4 regions of the Alteromonas sp. I10 genome follow, and region 1 is predicted to be linked to each of the others. Evidence: predicted binding sites of a transcription regulator. Region 1 holds the regulator's gene; each other region holds the start of a gene.
What was found. Region 1 encodes LexA, which represses DNA repair genes until DNA is damaged. Its sites were predicted from a motif close to TACTGTATNNNNATACAGTA; they were not measured.
Positions count from the first base shown of each region.

Region 1 (4,219 bases):
AGACGCTGCTCTTCTTCTTTTGCTTTACGAACAATCTCTTCTTGTTCGCCCATCCACTTTTCAAACTCGGCGGGTTCTTTAGCAATTACCACAACCGGCATATAGCCATGGTCTTTACCACAAAGCTCTGCGCACTGTCCGCGATAAATACCCGGCTCATTCACCTTGGCCCAAGACTCGTTAATAAAGCCGGGGTTGGCATCTTTTTTCACGGCAAAGTCAGGAACCCACCAAGAGTGGATAACGTCGTCAGAAGTAATAAGAAAGCGTACTTTTTTCCCAGTAGGAATAACCAAGGGACGGTCGACTTCCAGCAGGTAGTTATCTGTTTTCTGAAATTTGTTTTCTATTTGCTCGCGCTGAGTGGCGAGTAAAGAATAAAACTCTACATCGCTATCCATGTACTTGTAGTGCCATTTCCATTGAGAGCCTGTTACTAACACCGTCATGTCAGGCTCAGACGTGTCTTCCATAGCAATTAGAGTATTCGCTGCGGGTACCGCCATGAAAATAAGAATAAGGAAAGGAATAACGGTCCAAGCAATTTCGACCTTCACGTTTTCGTGAAAATTAGCTGGCTTGGCGCCACGGGACTTTCTATGTAGATACATTGAGGCGAACATCACGCCAAAAACTACAACCGCGATACCTACACAAATGAAGAACATCAACATATGGAGGTCGTATACCTGCCCACTGATGTCGGTAGCACCGCGTCTCAAATTAAGCGAAGAGGCTTCTTCGCTTGCTTCTTGCGCAAAAAGCAAAGGGGAAAAAAGCAAAATTGGTATACTAGAACACCATTTTGCGAAAACGGTCGTTAGTTGTTTCACTCAGCACCTCCGTAATGGCGTGGTCAAAGACGCTGATTAATTTGCGCGATGCCCTACCAAATGGTTTGCGAACGATTGACCCATAACCTCAACTTGTAAAACAAATTTAGAGTCGTTGTTATTATTTTGTTAATCTCTGTATAAGAATTGCGCAATAATGTCGTGCCGTCTAGTCTTTTCTATTAAAAATTTAACGAAGTGGTTAATTTTTAATCATTTACTAAAATGGTCGCGGGGATTTCAAGTGCAAAAAAGAGAAAGCGATTGCTGTGGGATGCCCTTGGAATCAAACAGGCATTTTGAACACGGGGTTAAAGTAAATGCTCGACTAACTAGTTAAGAAATCAATAAGTAATCGATGACTCAATGTCGATTTCAAACAAAATTCACAATAAAAAATGGAAAATACTTGAAGCATTCATAGAAAGAATAACGTGAGTAATGATAAAAATAAGCGCGCAGAAAACCAACAGGTTTGCTGGGCAGGATAAAACCTAAGTTGGCAGATTGAAGAAAAAAACAGGAACAAAAGACATAAAAAAAGCGGCTAACGCGCCGCTTTTATACAAACAAGCTAAAATACTACATCCAGTCAGCGTTTCTGATCACACCCACCGCAATACCTTCTATCGCAAAATGTTCAGTCGCCAAATCAACTTTTATTGGTGCAAACTCATCATTCTCAGCATGAAGCAATACTTCACGCCCGCGCTTCTCTAGACGCTTTACGGTGACGTCTTCATCTACACGCGCCACAACCACCTGACCGTTGTGTACATCAGTGGTGCGATGAACAGCGAGAAGGTCACCGTCTAAAATACCAATGTCTTTCATGCTCATACCGTTAACGCGTAGCAAAAAGTCGGCATGGGGTTGAAACAGTGCAGGATCGACTTTGTAGTGCGATTCAACATGCTCTTGCGCCAAGATCGGCTCACCAGCTGCAACACGCCCAATTAACGGTAGGCCTTCTTCTTCTTGTGCGTCGTTATCAAGAGGGATATTGAGCTTAATGCCACGAGACGTACCAGGCAAAATTTCAATCACGCCTTTACGCGCCAATGCTTTCAAATGTTCCTCTGCTGCATTAGCAGAACGAAAGCCAAGCTGACGGGCTATTTCCGCACGAGTAGGCGGCATTCCCGTTTCTAACATGGTTGTTTTAATAAGTTCTAAAACTTCGGTTTGTCGAGCTGTGAGTGGGCGCATAAAAGACCTGTCTGTTCATACAGTTCCTGTAAGTATATACACCTAAAACTAAATAACAAGCACTTGCCGCGTCTTTTGCTATCAGTTTTAGCCACGTACTAATACTATTATTCATCCCATACGACTTGGTTTCTGCCCTGCTCCTTGGCTCTGTACAGCGCCTTGTCAGCAAGCGATAAGAGGGCGCTGAAATCCGCCTCAAAGGTGTCTTTGATAAATGTTGCGCCAATGCTGATCGATAAATTCATCGTGTCTGTCTTGTAGGTCACCCTTCCTTCTTCAACAGCAATGCGCAGTGCTTCTAGCTGCCTATGGATCTCTTCTTTCTTGTCACCTATCATGACTATTGCAAACTCTTCTCCTCCTAATCGAGCCACGACATTTGGCGTTTGATTATGTTTAGCTATTTTTCTCGCAACAGCAATAAGCGCCTGATCTCCAGCATCGTGACCGTAGGTATCGTTTACTTTTTTGAAGTGATCAATATCGACGATAGCAACACATCCACGACAATGTTGTTTTGAAAATGAGATGCACTCGTCAAGGAACGCGCGTCGGTTATAAAGGCCCGTTAAAGAATCAGTCATCGCCAAATGCCTAAGCTTCTCTTCAGCAACGGCTCGGGCTTCCTCAAGCTCTACTGCGTAGAACAAGCCAGCCAATGCATCTAAAAAGGGCTGTAGAAACTCAGCATCTTCGTCAGTGTAGGTATCAAACTTATTCGCTAAACCGACCATTCCCACTACTTTATCTTTCACTTTTATAGGTAGGCCTAAAAATCGGCTAATGCGCGGATGACCGTGCGGAACACCTTTGGAATTAGGGTGACTGTTTGGCGCATTACTAATGGTAACTTCTCCCGTTAAAATTGAGGTTCCAAAAAGGTTGTCGAAGTTACTAAAGTAGAGGTTTCGTTTTTTGTATTCTGCATATTGAGAAAAGCTACTGTTATCCCAAACAATTTCAGAAATCGCATGAATGAAAAGTCTAGATGAGCTACCGTCTCCTTTCATTTGGCCGACGAAGGCAAACTGGCTATCTGAGATATCTATGAGTTCGGCCAATACGGACTGACACGCCATCGTCAAGTCATTGTTTTGCAGATATGATGCCCGGGTTTTATTGATAAATTGAAGGAGCTGGGTTTTCTTTCTCTCATGCAGTTCGCTTTCCATTCGCTGCGTTATATCTCTATGAATACCTGCTATACGAACCGGCTTACCTTGGGCATCTGTCTCAACGGTTTTCCCATAACTTTCAACCCAAACCCAAGAGCCATCAGTGTGTTTCATGCGAAATGTGGTGTTAAAGACTTTGCTCTTACCAATTAGATGCATGTTGAGCTGCTTTTCAACTTTGACGTAATCCGCGGGATGAATGAGCTGTCTAAAAAAGCGGGAGCCACTGTCATAGTATTCATACTCAAGACCAACAATGTCGCACCAGCGCTTGTTGACTTGATTAACATCGGCGGCCAAGTTCCAGTCCCATGTTCCTAACTCTGAAGCCTCGAGTAATAAACGCATCCGCTGATTGGTTTTGTTGAGCTTATCTTCCACATACTTTTGGTCACTAGTGTCAAACAAAAATGCTTGAACCGAGTACAACATGCCGTCTTCGCGAAAATTTGCCGTTGATATCATGCTCACCCAAATAGTACGCGTTGGCGTCCTTATCTGAAGACGGCAGGTGTGCGTTTCAACACCTTCCATGTGGGCCTGCATAGCAAAGGTAAAATCACCCTCCGCCTCCTCAGACAGCACCTCACTCAATGCCACCGTTCCAGTGAGCAAATCTTGGGGTGAAACTCCCAATACACGCTCACTATTTTTCGAGATATACACCAGCCTCAACGACGTATCATAGCGCCACGTTGCCAACACAATAGGAGACTTCTCAATAAGCCCATGCTCGCGTTTAAGCGCTTCGTGTTCTCTTGAAAGCGAAATATGTTGACTAACCAAAGCACCTATTCTCTCTAAAACTTCTAAGTGTTTTGCGTCTATTTCTCTTGGCACGGTATCAATTAAACATACGGCACCGATTACCTGATCATTTATCTCGATCGGCGTTCCTGCGTAGAAACAAATGTGAGGTTCTCCGGTGACGAGAGGATTATGCATAAACCGTGGATCTTCTTGCGCGTTGCTAACAACCACCTGCTCGCGCTCTTCAAC
Region 1 is NZ_QJJN01000012.1:39,880-44,098, forward strand. It holds gene coxB (cytochrome c oxidase subunit II) at 1-833, opposite strand, end outside; gene lexA (transcriptional repressor LexA) at 1,416-2,042, opposite strand; gene BZA03_RS18895 (diguanylate cyclase) at 2,150-4,219, opposite strand, start outside.

Region 2 (4,219 bases), on a different contig from region 1:
TTTGCCGCGGCGTTAAGCCGGTTTTCTTTGACTCTTCAAACAGTGAACCTGGCAAATTGAAGTACGATGTCATTGCATCACTTAAAGAAAAAGGGTTAGTAAAAAGCGGCGACAGTATCATCCTGACTTACGGCGATGAAATGGAAAAAGTGGGCGCGACCAATACCCTTAAAATCGTAGAAGTCGAATAGCAACGAATACACTATTAAAGCGAAGCAAATGCTTCGCTTTTTTTTGCCTGTAATTTACTAAAGCAGTGGTAAGCTGACGCTTATAATAAGAACACTCAACTAAGTCAGTATCAAAATTACAAAAAACATATCCAACCAAACAACGAGAATTCGTTAACACTCCTCGGGACAACAACGACAAAAATAAGGATAGAAATGCAGCTCATTTTCAATCGCTACACACGTTTTTCAGCAATTATAACGCTCTTGGCACTTTTCACTCATAGCGTATGGGCAAATACACAGCACGTACACACCATGAAGCGTGTAGAAGTAGCTTCGCAGAACGCTCCGTTACAGCCAATAATGATTCAAGGCCCCATGCCCATTGAAGCCGAATACTTTGCTGCGCTTTTGGATAACACTACAACAGAGTATTCAGGTAATGCGGTATTCTATAAAGGGACACTAGACGGGTATCCCATTGTGGTAGCTAAAACCGGTAAGGGTTTAGAAAATACAGCGGCCGCCACCGCTATTGGCATAGAGAGATACCACCCTCGCCTTATCATCAATCAGGGAACATCAGGTGGCCACGATCCTTCCTTAAAAGTTGGTGATATTGTTCTTGGCGAACGCAGTATTAATGCATCCAACTTTAAAACGCCCAAGCTGGCTCAAGGAGAAGGTTCTCATCCGTTTAATTGGCTACCGATGGATCTTATGGCGTCAGAAGGCAGCGCGGGAGAAGGAAGTAGCGCTAAAGACGCAGAAAAGTTGCGTTTTTATTTAGGAGACAAACAGCTCATCAACCTAGCTCTATCGCTATCCAAGCAGTACAAACGCGGGAACGTCGTTAAAGGTACGATTGGCAGCGGTAACTTTTGGAATAACGAGTTAGATCGAATAGCATGGCTTCATAAGAATATGGGAACGAGTGTGGAAGAAATGGAAACCGCTTCTGCAGCGCAGATTGCACATGCCTACCACGTTCCCTTTTTAGGTATTCGCGTATTGTCGAACAACATTACCAACCATGGTGAATATGACCCAACCACGGCCAAAGATTGTCAGGCCTTTGTTGAAAAAGTGGTAAGAGCTTATATTTCTGCGCTGTCGGAATAAATTTGGAAAACACTCAAACGAAAAACGCGCCCTACATTGTAAGAATGTAAGGCGCGTTTTCATGTATAGCCTTTGTATTAGATTGCTTGAGCGGTATAAGTTTCCGCATCTTGACTAACATCATTCGCGTATTGAGTAAGATGGTGATTTAGAATATTTTCGGCGCGCTCAACAAACTCATCACGCTTAAATTTCCAACCTCTTAAATCGGCTTGCTTAGCCTGTGCAATGTAGTGCTCTAGACGCGTTTTTCTCAATAGATGTGCCTTTTTCGACAAATCAAATTCTACCAATGAGAAGTTTCGCTGTACTTTTTGAATATCCATGTGAACGGGGCGCTGTTCGTCATCAGCAGATGCCTGGCTTACGGATAGCTTTCCTTGCCCAATTACACCGACTATAACAATGATTGCTGATACCACTAAGCCTGAATAAACCCACTTTAAAAAGTTCATGCCCCACTCCTTGAACGATTTTGCACTTGTATCGATAAGCTCGCTACAATCCACTTAATTAAAACTATTTATCACCAACGTATTGAGTCATTCGACTTTTTAAGTTTCTAGCTTTCACGTTGCAGCAGATGTTTTCTGCCTGACAATACAAACTTTCGTCTATTCAATACATCAAGTAATTCACTCATATCTACTTAACCATATGCACCTTCCGCACCATATAGTTAATCTTTATTTTTCAGCAGCTTAGACCAACCCAAAACTTATACTAAAGTTGTATAAGGTACTTTCTACACACAGCAAGATAAAATTTTCCTTTCAGATTTAATAAACTCACTCCCCTCAATGCTGTACACTCATACAGTATTGAGATATACCACAACAAGCAAAGTACTGGTATGGAATCTTGTTTTTTTCAGACCGTCTACCACGTACATTTGCCTAGAGAAAGTGACCATTTGCGATGCATGACAAACTCATTCAAAAACTCGAAATTCTTTCAGATGCCGCTAAGTATGACGCTTCTTGCGCAAGTGGCTCCGCCGGTAAACGAAAAGCAGGTAAAACTGACAAAACAGGAATAGGTTCGCTCACAGGAGGGTCAGGGATATGTCACAGCTTTACCCCTGATGGTCGATGCGTATCATTACTTAAGATCCTAATGACCAACTATTGCATATACGATTGCCATTACTGCATCAATAGGGTGTCTAGCAACGTTCAACGAGCGCGTTTTACCGTTAAAGAAACGGTTGATTTAACGCTTAATTTTTATAAGCGTAACTACATTGAGGGATTATTTTTAAGTTCCGGTATTGTCGGCTCTCCTGACCTGACTATGGAGAGCATGGTACGCATCGCGAAGTCTCTTCGCATTGAACACGGATTTAAAGGATACATTCATCTTAAGACCATTCCGAATGCATCTCCTGAACTACAGGCTGAAGCTGGCTTATATGCCGATAGGCTAAGTATAAACATCGAAATGCCGACACAAAATTCGTTGAACAAATACGCCCCGGAAAAAGACCTTGCTGAAATTCACGGTTCAATGAATACATTGAAAGACAAAATAAATGAACACAAAGTAGATAAAACCTACTCGGGTAAACGCCCACCTCGCTTTGCTCCTGGCGGACAGTCCACTCAGATGATCATAGGAGCCGATGACTCAAATGATAAAGTTATCCTTGGCACGAGTGTCAAACTGTATGGTCAACAAAAATTGCGGCGCGTTTACTATTCTGCATTTTCGCCCATCCCAGATGCGTCTGAAGTCTTGCCTCTTAAACCGGCGCCACTTATCCGTGAACACCGACTTTATCAGGCCGATTGGCTCCTGCGCTTTTATGGATTTGGTTTAGATGAAATCGTACATAACGACATGCTAGATATGGAGCACGACCCCAAGCTTGCGTGGGCGCTACGCAATCGCCACATATTTCCCATCGATTTAAACAAAGCTGACAAGCTACTTTTATTGCGAGTTCCTGGACTGGGAGCACGCACAGTACAAAAAATTCTGGCTATTCGACGTTACACAAAGCTTAGCTGGTTCGATCTCACAAAAATGCGTTTACCCTTACAAAAATTAAAACCGTTCATTACTGTTAGTGATTATTCCCCCGCTATCCATTTGCTCGATAGCAGTAACTTTGAACAGCAATTTAAACAACCAAAACAGTTTGAATTGTTCAGCGCTTAATCTAATTGGTACCACAATGAAAAAAGTAACAATTTCATCAGTGCCCGGATACGACGAATGGCGAAAAGCATCGAGAGAATGTCTAGCCCAACACATACCTCCGGAGAACGTTACATGGCAAACTTCGCAATCTAACCAAGACGACTTGTTTGCCGTGACCGATTCGGCCAACGCTATTGGTGAAAGCCAAACGAATTACAGAATTCCCAGATCAGTTTTAACGCTGTTGAAGTATGCGTTATGCCACCAAGCCCCCGATCGTTTCGCTTTATGTTACCGCGTTTTATGGCGAGTAGTTTTCGAAAACAGAAACCTTATTCACTTAAAAACTGACGAAGATGTGTTGCGTCTCAACATGCTGGCTAAAGCAGTAAAACGCGATGCATATAAGATAAGTGCTTTTTTGAGATTTCGAGAAGTCGTACTTGACGGACAAGAGCATTTTATTGCGTGGTATGAACCAGAACACTTCAGCTTGGAGATGAAGCTCGATTTTTTTCAGACTCGTTTTAAAAATATGTGTTGGTCAATACTTACCCCTTATCGAGCTGCGCATTGGAATACTAAAACACTTGTTTTGGAAGATAATCCTGACCCTAGTATCATTCCAAATGATGACAGAATTGAAAAATACTGGCTTACGTATTATGCAAATATATTTAATCCTGCCCGCGTAAAAACAAAGGCGATGTTAAGTTCAATGCCAAAAAAATACTGGAAGAATATGCCTGAGACGTCGCTTATTAACGATATGATACGCCACT
Region 2 is NZ_QJJN01000004.1:250,804-255,022, reverse strand. It holds gene pyk (pyruvate kinase) at 1-191, shown strand, start outside; gene BZA03_RS10115 (5'-methylthioadenosine/S-adenosylhomocysteine nucleosidase) at 387-1,295, shown strand; gene BZA03_RS10110 (hypothetical protein) at 1,373-1,750, opposite strand; gene BZA03_RS10105 (putative DNA modification/repair radical SAM protein) at 2,214-3,455, shown strand; gene BZA03_RS10100 (TIGR03915 family putative DNA repair protein) at 3,472-4,219, shown strand, end outside.
Region 2: BZA03_RS10105 (putative DNA modification/repair radical SAM protein) is a predicted target of LexA. The motif match lies at 2,097-2,116, and genes of this name have one in related genera.

Region 3 (4,219 bases), on a different contig from region 1:
GTTCGAGCAAGCGGTTGATGTTAGTGTGATACCAAGAATTACTAATAGGTGTTGCAACTTCATGCGTTAATTTGTCCAGTATTGCCTTTGTTAGTGTCAATGAACTTCGCTAAAGCGAATTTCGAGACTGTTTTATTGCAAGCGCGAAGGCATGCTACATTGACAACTATGACCAATCAACTGCATTTTAGTTCGATGCTGCGCTTTTAAGCAGTTCTTTTGCATTCGCTAGCGCCGATTTGGTTACTTTATCACCGGCTAATAGTCTTGCAAGCTCATCGATCCTGTCTTGCTTCGTCAACGCCAACATCTGGGTTTCAGTACTTTCCCCGTCGGTAAGCTTGGTAACAAACAATTGATTATGTGCCTGTGCCGCTACTTGAGGTAGATGGGTAACACACATTACTTGCGATTGTTTACCTAATTTACGTAAAAGCCCGCCAACGATTGATGCTGTTGGGCCGCTAATGCCCGTATCGACTTCATCGAAAATCATAGTAGGGTTAGCGTGATGGCCGCTCGCGATAACCTGAATAGCCAGTCCTATACGAGAAAGTTCACCACCTGATACGACTTTTTCTAATTTGTCTGCATCTTGACCAGGGTTGGTAGACACTTTAAATTCTACGGTATCTAGACCTGTGCTCACCGGCTTCTTAAGTTCGTCGTATTGAATCTGAATATCCACTTTTGCGTGGGGCATATTCATTTGGCGAATTTGCACTTCAATATCTTCGCTTAGCTTACCAGCAGCACGTTGCCTGCTCTCAGAAAGCGCTTTGGTCGCGGTTAAATACGTTGCTCGTGCTTCTTCTACTTCGCCTTCAAGCGTACCTAACAGTGTTTCCTGTTCCGATAAAGCATTGAATTCGGCGGCTAGCTCTTGGTGATGCTGATAAAGTCCTTCTGGCATCACAGTATGTTTACGGGCAAGTTCCATCGCCTTCGCATAGCGCGCCTCAACTTGCTGTAAGCGAAGTGGATCGATCTCTAAGTGATCGCAGTAGCTACGTAGCTCTCCTGCCGCTTCTTCTACTTGAATTGCTGCATCATTAAGCATTGCAATGATTGGCGTTAAAGTAGCGTCGTGCGCCTCTAGTTCGCCTAAACGTTCAATACTGCTTTGTATAACTGACAATGCGTTGCCTTCATCGCTTTCATATAAATTGTATACGCTGGTCTGTGCTTGCTCTAAAAGGCTTTGCCCGTTACTCAGGCGTTTGTGCTCTATTTCTAACTCTTCAAATTCACCCTCTTCAATGGCGAATTCATCAAGTTCTTGAACCTGATAAGTTAACAGCTGAATTCTGTCTTCGCGCTGCTGGGCTTGTTCTTGAAGCGCCTTTAACGTGCGCTGCTTATCACGCCAAAGAGAGTAGGTTTCTCTAACTTGCACTAATATGTCGTTGTGCTTAGCGTAACCATCGACTAATTCCCTTTGATGGTCTTCTTTCAGCAACTGTAGGTGAGTATTTTGACCGTGAATGGCCAACAAAAACTGGCCTAAGCCTTTTAACTGCTGAAGTGAAGCGGGAATACCGTTGATAAAAGCTTTTGAACGGCCTTCCTTTGAAATAACTCTGCGAATAAAGCAGCTATTCTCATCTTCATCTGAGGTGAGCTCATGTTCATCGAGGAAGGCTTTAGCTAATACATTGCCGTTTAAAGAAAAGTGAGCAATGATCTCCGCTTTTGCACTACCTTTTCGCACCGCATTTGCGTCGGCGCGCTCGCCTAAGCACAAACTTAAAGCATCAATGGCGATGGATTTACCAGCACCGGTTTCGCCGGTTATAGCAGTCAACCCGTTTTCCAGTTGAACCGATAATTGTTTTACAACAGCAAAATTTGAAATAGAAAGATGCGCTAACATAACCACACTCGAAAAAAGTTGAACATGATGATATATACAGTAACTGATAATATATACAGTATTTTTTCTGTGTAAAGTTAAGTCGTAAATATTTTACTTAAAAATTAAAGTGGATTGTGAAAAGTTTAAAGAAATCAATATTGTATAGATCGTTTAAAAAGGAGTGGTTATGAGTAACCCATTAATAATAGGCTGCGCTAGATGCGTTCGTTACAGTGGTTATACAGTAGTAAATTAGCTCAATGCTAAGTAGCTGAATAACTCAAAAGCAAGCGGTAAACAATTCCACAACGCAGTAGAGAACCTGATAGCAAAAAGGAGAGCGTAAGCTCTCCTTAAAATTCAATTTCAATTAAATAGCAGGTAATCCGAATGACTATGTGGTTTACCAGCAATTATACATTATTGCTGAAGTTCACCGCTGCCAGACTCAATGTGCGCGCGCACAAACCACTGGAACTGTTCTAAATCTGCAAGTTGGCCGGTAATCATATCTTCCGATACTGGGTCAATTTCACCTAAAAGCTCTAACGCTTTTCTATGGTCACCATTTACACCGTCATATACGGCATCCAGCGCCTTAAGGTGGTCAAGTACTAAACCTTTACCCAATTCATAATCGCTCCAGCTGCGACCTTCAACAATGGCTTTTGGTGTACCTTTCGGTACGCCACCTAACGTGGCAATTCGCTCTGCAATTGTGTCGGTCATTTCGCGTACCGCATCTACCTGCGGGTCCAACATTTCATGCACACCGATAAAATTTGGTCCTACTACATTCCAATGAATGTGCTTCAACGTTAACTGTAAATCTAATAGTGCAACCAATCGCTGATCCAATACCTTGATTGTTTTGGCAGCTGCATCGTTATCCATTCCAGGGGCTGTAAATTTGATATTGGTGTTACTCATGATATCTCCTATTGAATGCAAATAAGTCAGCGGGATGCGAAACATCATTTAGGCCAAATAACAAAGACCTTGTGCTGACGACTTGTTGTAATAGGTGCAACAGGTATGCCGAAAACTTATATTTCTATAAGTCTTGGTTTTCGTTAAGGAAATTAGAGAAGATTAAAAAATCTTTATTTTTCAAGCCTGTAGCAATCAAGAAAATGCTACAGGCTTATGTAATAAATGCACATGGAATCAACTAAATGGAGCAGGGAGGTTAGTAAAGCTTACTACCCCAACCTAACTTTTTACGAAGTACATTGAAGTAGCTGTAGCCCTTAGGGTGAACAAGATGGAGTTTGTCTACGCTTTTGTTTATTCGAATTTCATCGCCAGGTAGCACCGGCAGAACAATATGGCTATCGCAACTCACTTGTAGCGAATCACTATTAACCTTTGATACTTTCATCGATACCTGACTGTCAGCATCAACAACGATTGGACGGCTGCTCAGTGTGTGAGGAAACATGGGTACCAACGTAAGTGCATCTAGCTTGGGCATAATAATAGGGCCGCCCGCTGATAAAGAGTAAGCCGTTGAACCTGTAGGTGTGGCTACTATTAATCCGTCGCTGCGCTGACTGAATACAAATTGCTCATCGATGTAAATTTCAAATTCCATCATATGGGCAACTTTTCCGTGGTGAAGCACCACTTCGTTTACAGCAGAGTTGTTACTTTTAAGCTTTTCGTGTCGATAAACTTCTACTTCTAGTAAGAAGCGCTCTTCTACTACGCATTCACCGTTAAAGATAAGGTCAAGTTGTTGAACAATATCATCGGGGTGGATATCAGTTAAAAAGCCGAGATTTCCGCGGTTTACACCGACAACGTGAATGTCAAAGCGAGCGAGCACACGTGCTGCACCAAGCATGCTGCCGTCACCGCCTACCACAACGGCAAGGTCAGCCTCTTTGCCAATAGTGACAAGGTTACAGCTTTTGAAGTTTTCGGTTTCAAGTTCTTCAGCAATACTTTCCTCAACCAATAATTTACAGCCTTTTGCCAATAAATATTCGGCTAGAATGTTCAGGCTGTCGTGGGTTGCAGCGTGCTGAGGTTTTCCAATTAAAGCAACGGTTTGATAGGGCATGGAATGCTAATGTCCTTTCATTTCCAATGGTTGGACATTAGCACAGGTTTTTTGCAAAAGAAAAGCGTAAAACGGCACACAGCGCAAGGTTTAGCGATCTTCTAACCGATTATAGTCGAGAAGACCGCCTTCAATAGGATAGCGCTCGCTAGACCATTGCATTAATTTATCACTAAACGCCCAAAAATTAGGGTTGGTTCGGCGCATGCCAATATCGTCGAGCAGGGCTTTGTAATCGGCTTCGCTTTTAATGGATTTAAGCTTCTCAATCGAAGACGCTATCTCTGAGGCATTGATAT
Region 3 is NZ_QJJN01000001.1:539,360-543,578, forward strand. It holds gene BZA03_RS02345 (outer membrane protein assembly factor BamE) at 1-63, opposite strand, end outside; gene recN (DNA repair protein RecN) at 188-1,873, opposite strand; gene dps (DNA starvation/stationary phase protection protein Dps) at 2,276-2,785, opposite strand; gene nadK (NAD(+) kinase) at 3,045-3,920, opposite strand; gene BZA03_RS02365 (fatty acid cis/trans isomerase) at 4,011-4,219, opposite strand, start outside.
Region 3: recN (DNA repair protein RecN) is a predicted target of LexA. The motif match lies at 1,915-1,934, and genes of this name have one in related genera.

Region 4 (4,219 bases), on a different contig from region 1:
ACTGACTCAGGCGTAAACGCTTCGCTATTGTAAGCTGCATGTTCTTTTGTATGCTCGTCATGCTCATGCTCATGCTCATGCTCATGCTCGTTCGCCTTGTCAGCAGATTTACGGCCTAACATTGAGGTGGGCGAAAGTTTAGGTCCTGTGTGGGCTTCTTCAAGTCCCTGTAGGGTAACGTATACGGCTTTATCTACGGGCGTACCGGTTTTCTTAACTATGCCTGAGATAGTGAAAGGGTGATCGTCATGGTTGTTGAACGATACGCTACCCAGACCATGGGAAATAATAATCTTATCCCCTACCTTGTACCCCAATGATTTGGCGATGTCTGCGCCAACAACGGTAGACAATGGCTGCGTAAATGCCGAGCCTTCTGCCATTTCAAGTGATTGCATATCACCGTATTTAAAGTGATCGAAAAAGCTGTTGGTCGTACCTACTACTCTAAAACCTCTGTGGGTATCACCCAAAGATAGTGGGATAAGCCACGATACCTGCTTGTTAGATTGAAGCGCAGCAATACTTTTATATTCAATACCTTTGGTGGGAGTGCCTATATTAAACACTGATGACAGGAGTAAATTAAGCTGTCCACTTGGTGCGCCAACAATAAGATCAACACCAGAAACGGTGCGCGTAAAACTGGTTTTAACTTGGGTGCGAATAATGTCCACGCACAAAAGTAAACTAATGCTGATGGTAATGCTTAAAAGTGTGAGGATTGCCGTTGTTTTCCTGCGCTTTAAGCTTTCAATAGCAATGGTACTTAGCATTACGCACGCTCCTGTGCTTTTGGGGCCTCATCGCCTCGCGTTTTTATGTGGTTTGTACTTGGGCTTAATTCACTCATGCTGCAGTGGCGGTCGAAATAACTCTCCATGGCTTTATCGTGACTAACAAAAATCATGGTGCTTTCACCTGCAACGTCTTTTAGCAGCGACATAAAACTATCTCTGGCATCGGTATCTAGGGCAGAGGTAGGTTCATCGACAATTAATAATTGTGGGTCGTTAATCAGTGCTCTGGCAATGGCAACGCGCTGCTGCTGACCAATACTCAATGCGTCAGCTTTCGCATGCAGCACGTGAGAAGGCAGCTGTAGCTTGTCCAGTAAATGACGAAGCTTTGCGTCTGATGCTGTCTTGCTGACGTTTGTACTTGCAAAATACACCGCCGCATTAATGTTCTGTGCCACAGAAAGGTAGGGAATAAGATTAAATTGTTGAAAAACAACGCCGATATTGCGTGCTCTAAACTTGTCCCGCTGTCGATTCGATAATGCGGAGAAAGGCTGCGCTAATAAGGCAATGTCGCCCTGAGTTGGAGTTAATGTTCCGCACAGCAAATTGAGCAATGTGCTCTTTCCGCTACCCGAAGGCCCTGAGAGAAAAACGTGCTCACCTTGCGAAACTTGCCACGCTTTAATGTCAATGATGGGGGGGCTTTCTTTGGTGTACGAAAACTGTAAATTGCTAACTTCAATCGCTGTGTTACGCTCTTTATTCACTGCGTTGTGCTCTTCAGACACTGCGTTGCGCTGGGAGTGAGTGCTATTTTTTTTATTGATGGTATTCACGCTAAGCCCGACCTGTATTTACGTCTTATGTTCACATTAGCAAAAGCGACACGTCTGTTCACCCAGTTAAAAACCAGAGAAAACACATTGCCGCGTTGAGGTAATGTTATCAAATAACATTTTTGCGTATAGCTATGCTATCAGATCTCATCAGCCTAAAGCGGCAATTGCTCTTATTAATTGCTCATCATAACGACGCAAAAGAGAGGCGCGCCTAAATTATCAGCCGTTAGCTTGTAGCTTTACCACTTCTGCACTTTCATCTTCTAATACGCTTTCTGCGGTTGCGCCTTTGAAAATCTTACTGATTTTATCTTTGTTTTTAGACAGCATAATGGTGAGCTCTTCCACTACGCTATCGTCTAGCTTAATGCCCTTCGCATGAATGTAGTCAGCAAGGTTATCTGCTGCATCGAGCATTTTGTCATACTGATCGGCTTCTTTTTTGTCGGTAGTTACCAATTTTTCTACCCCTTTGTGCGTAACAACATACTGTGTGGTAATGGCCATGGTAGGTCCCCTGTTTATTAAAGACACAAAAACTGTACAGTATTTTACTGTATAAATAAACAGTATTTTGATTAAATGTCTGCGCGTAGTGTTTGGGGAAAGGGCAAATGATTGTTCTAAAGGTGATTAATGCTTGTGCAATTAGTAACTGCTGCGTATAATGCGCGCCCTTACAGCCATCCCAATTCGTTCCTTGTCTCCATACAGTCGGCTGTACTGTCGAGGCTACAACCGTAAGGAGCTATAATGCGTCATTACGAAATCGTATTTATGGTTCACCCTGATCAGAGTGAACAAGTACCTGGTATGATCGAGCGTTATACCACAATCCTAAAGCAAGACGGTGGTCAGATTCATCGTTTAGAAGATTGGGGCCGTCGTCAACTGGCTTACCCAATTGAAAAGCTGCACAAAGCCCACTACGTACTAATCAATGCTGAAGCGTCTGCAGAAGCTGTTGATGAATTGGAAAATGCTTTCCGTTTCAACGACGTGATCCTACGTAACATGGTTATGCGCACTAAGACTGCTGTGACTGAGCCTTCTCCAATGATGAAAGAAGAGCCTCGTCGTGAGCGTCGTGACGATTCTGCTCCTCGCCAAGATCGCGCGGAAAAGAAAACTGAAACCACTGAAGACAACGCTTAAGGAGATCACCCATGGCTCGTTTTTTCAGACGTCGTAAGTTCTGCCGTTTCACTGCAGAAGGTGTGACTGAGATTGATTACAAAGATATCGCTACTCTTAAGAACTACATCACTGAGAGCGGTAAAATTGTCCCTAGCCGTATTACTGGTACAAGCGCAAAATATCAGCGTCAGCTGTCTTCTGCGATCAAGCGCGCACGTTTCCTTGCGTTGCTTCCGTACACTGATTCACACAAGTAATTTGGCGAATATAAGGGTTAGCTAAGATGAATATCATCCTACTAGATAAAATCGCCAACCTTGGCGGCCTGGGCGACCAAGTGACTGTTAAGTCTGGTTACGCTCGTAACTTCCTTTTCCCACAGGGTAAAGCGGTTCCTGCAACTAAAGACAACGTTGAAAAGTTCGAAGCACGTCGTGCTGAACTTGAAGCGAAAATTGCTGAGCAACTAGCTGCTGCTAACGCACGCGCTGAAAAAGTTGCTGAGCTTGCTGAAGTTACAATCGCAGCTCCTGCTGGTGACGAAGGTAAACTATTTGGCTCTGTTGGTACTCGTGACATCGCTGATGCAATCACTGCAGCTGGCGTTGAAGTACAAAAAGCAGAAGTTAAACTACCTACTGGTACTCTTCGTGAGACTGGTGAGTATGACATCGACTTACAACTTCACTCTGACGTTATCACTTCAATCAAAGTGATCATCATTGCTGAAGCGTAATCGCTGACGTATTTGAAAAAAGCCGCTCCTAGAGCGGCTTTTTTTTGCTCTAAATTTTTATTCGATACTTAAAGACCAATACCAATCCGCATAGATGATTGCCCACCCAGAAGGCGCTGGCAAGTTTCCTAACAAAGCGTGGGAATGCAGGAATGGCCGTTGCTTTTCAAATTCCCAGAGTGAAGCTTGCCAGACCTTCCCGAAGGGCGAGTTTAAAATATCCCTACCCTCACTCCACGTCGCGACGCCTAATTAACGATGGGTGTAAGCAAATATGTCCAGCGCCGACAAATGGCGTATTTTTGAGGTCCACTCACCTGCGATAAATAACGTTTTTTAAACGGTATTTAAACAAAATGTTAATAATCGCTGAAATTCTTAGTGTCATGGCTTTAAACTTTTTCTGTCATTCCTGCGACCTATAGTAAACCAAACAATAAAAAGCATAAGTGCCATATTATGGACATCACTAAGCAAGCAATAAAAAACGCGACTGGGGTAGGTATCGGAATAACGCTACTGGTATTTTTAGGGCTATATAGCCTGTTTAATTTACCGGTACAGCTGTTTCCTGACATTGAAAGACCGAATATTAACATCCAGACCTCGTGGCGCGCTGCGTCGCCCCAAGAAATTGAGTCGGAGATCATTGAACCTCAAGAGGAAGTGCTGCAAGGGATCCCTGGCCTTGAGTCGATGAATGCATGGGCAAACCAAGGTAATGCGTGGATTAATCTAGAGTTTGGTTTAGATACGGACATGCA
Region 4 is NZ_QJJN01000005.1:101,719-105,937, reverse strand. It holds gene BZA03_RS11525 (ABC transporter permease) at 1-776, opposite strand, end outside; gene BZA03_RS11520 (ABC transporter ATP-binding protein) at 776-1,579, opposite strand; gene BZA03_RS11515 (YebG family protein) at 1,802-2,089, opposite strand; gene rpsF (30S ribosomal protein S6) at 2,336-2,737, shown strand; gene rpsR (30S ribosomal protein S18) at 2,749-2,976, shown strand; gene rplI (50S ribosomal protein L9) at 3,003-3,455, shown strand; gene BZA03_RS11495 (efflux RND transporter permease subunit) at 3,915-4,219, shown strand, end outside.
Region 4: BZA03_RS11515 (YebG family protein) is a predicted target of LexA. The motif match lies at 2,135-2,154, and genes of this name have one in related genera.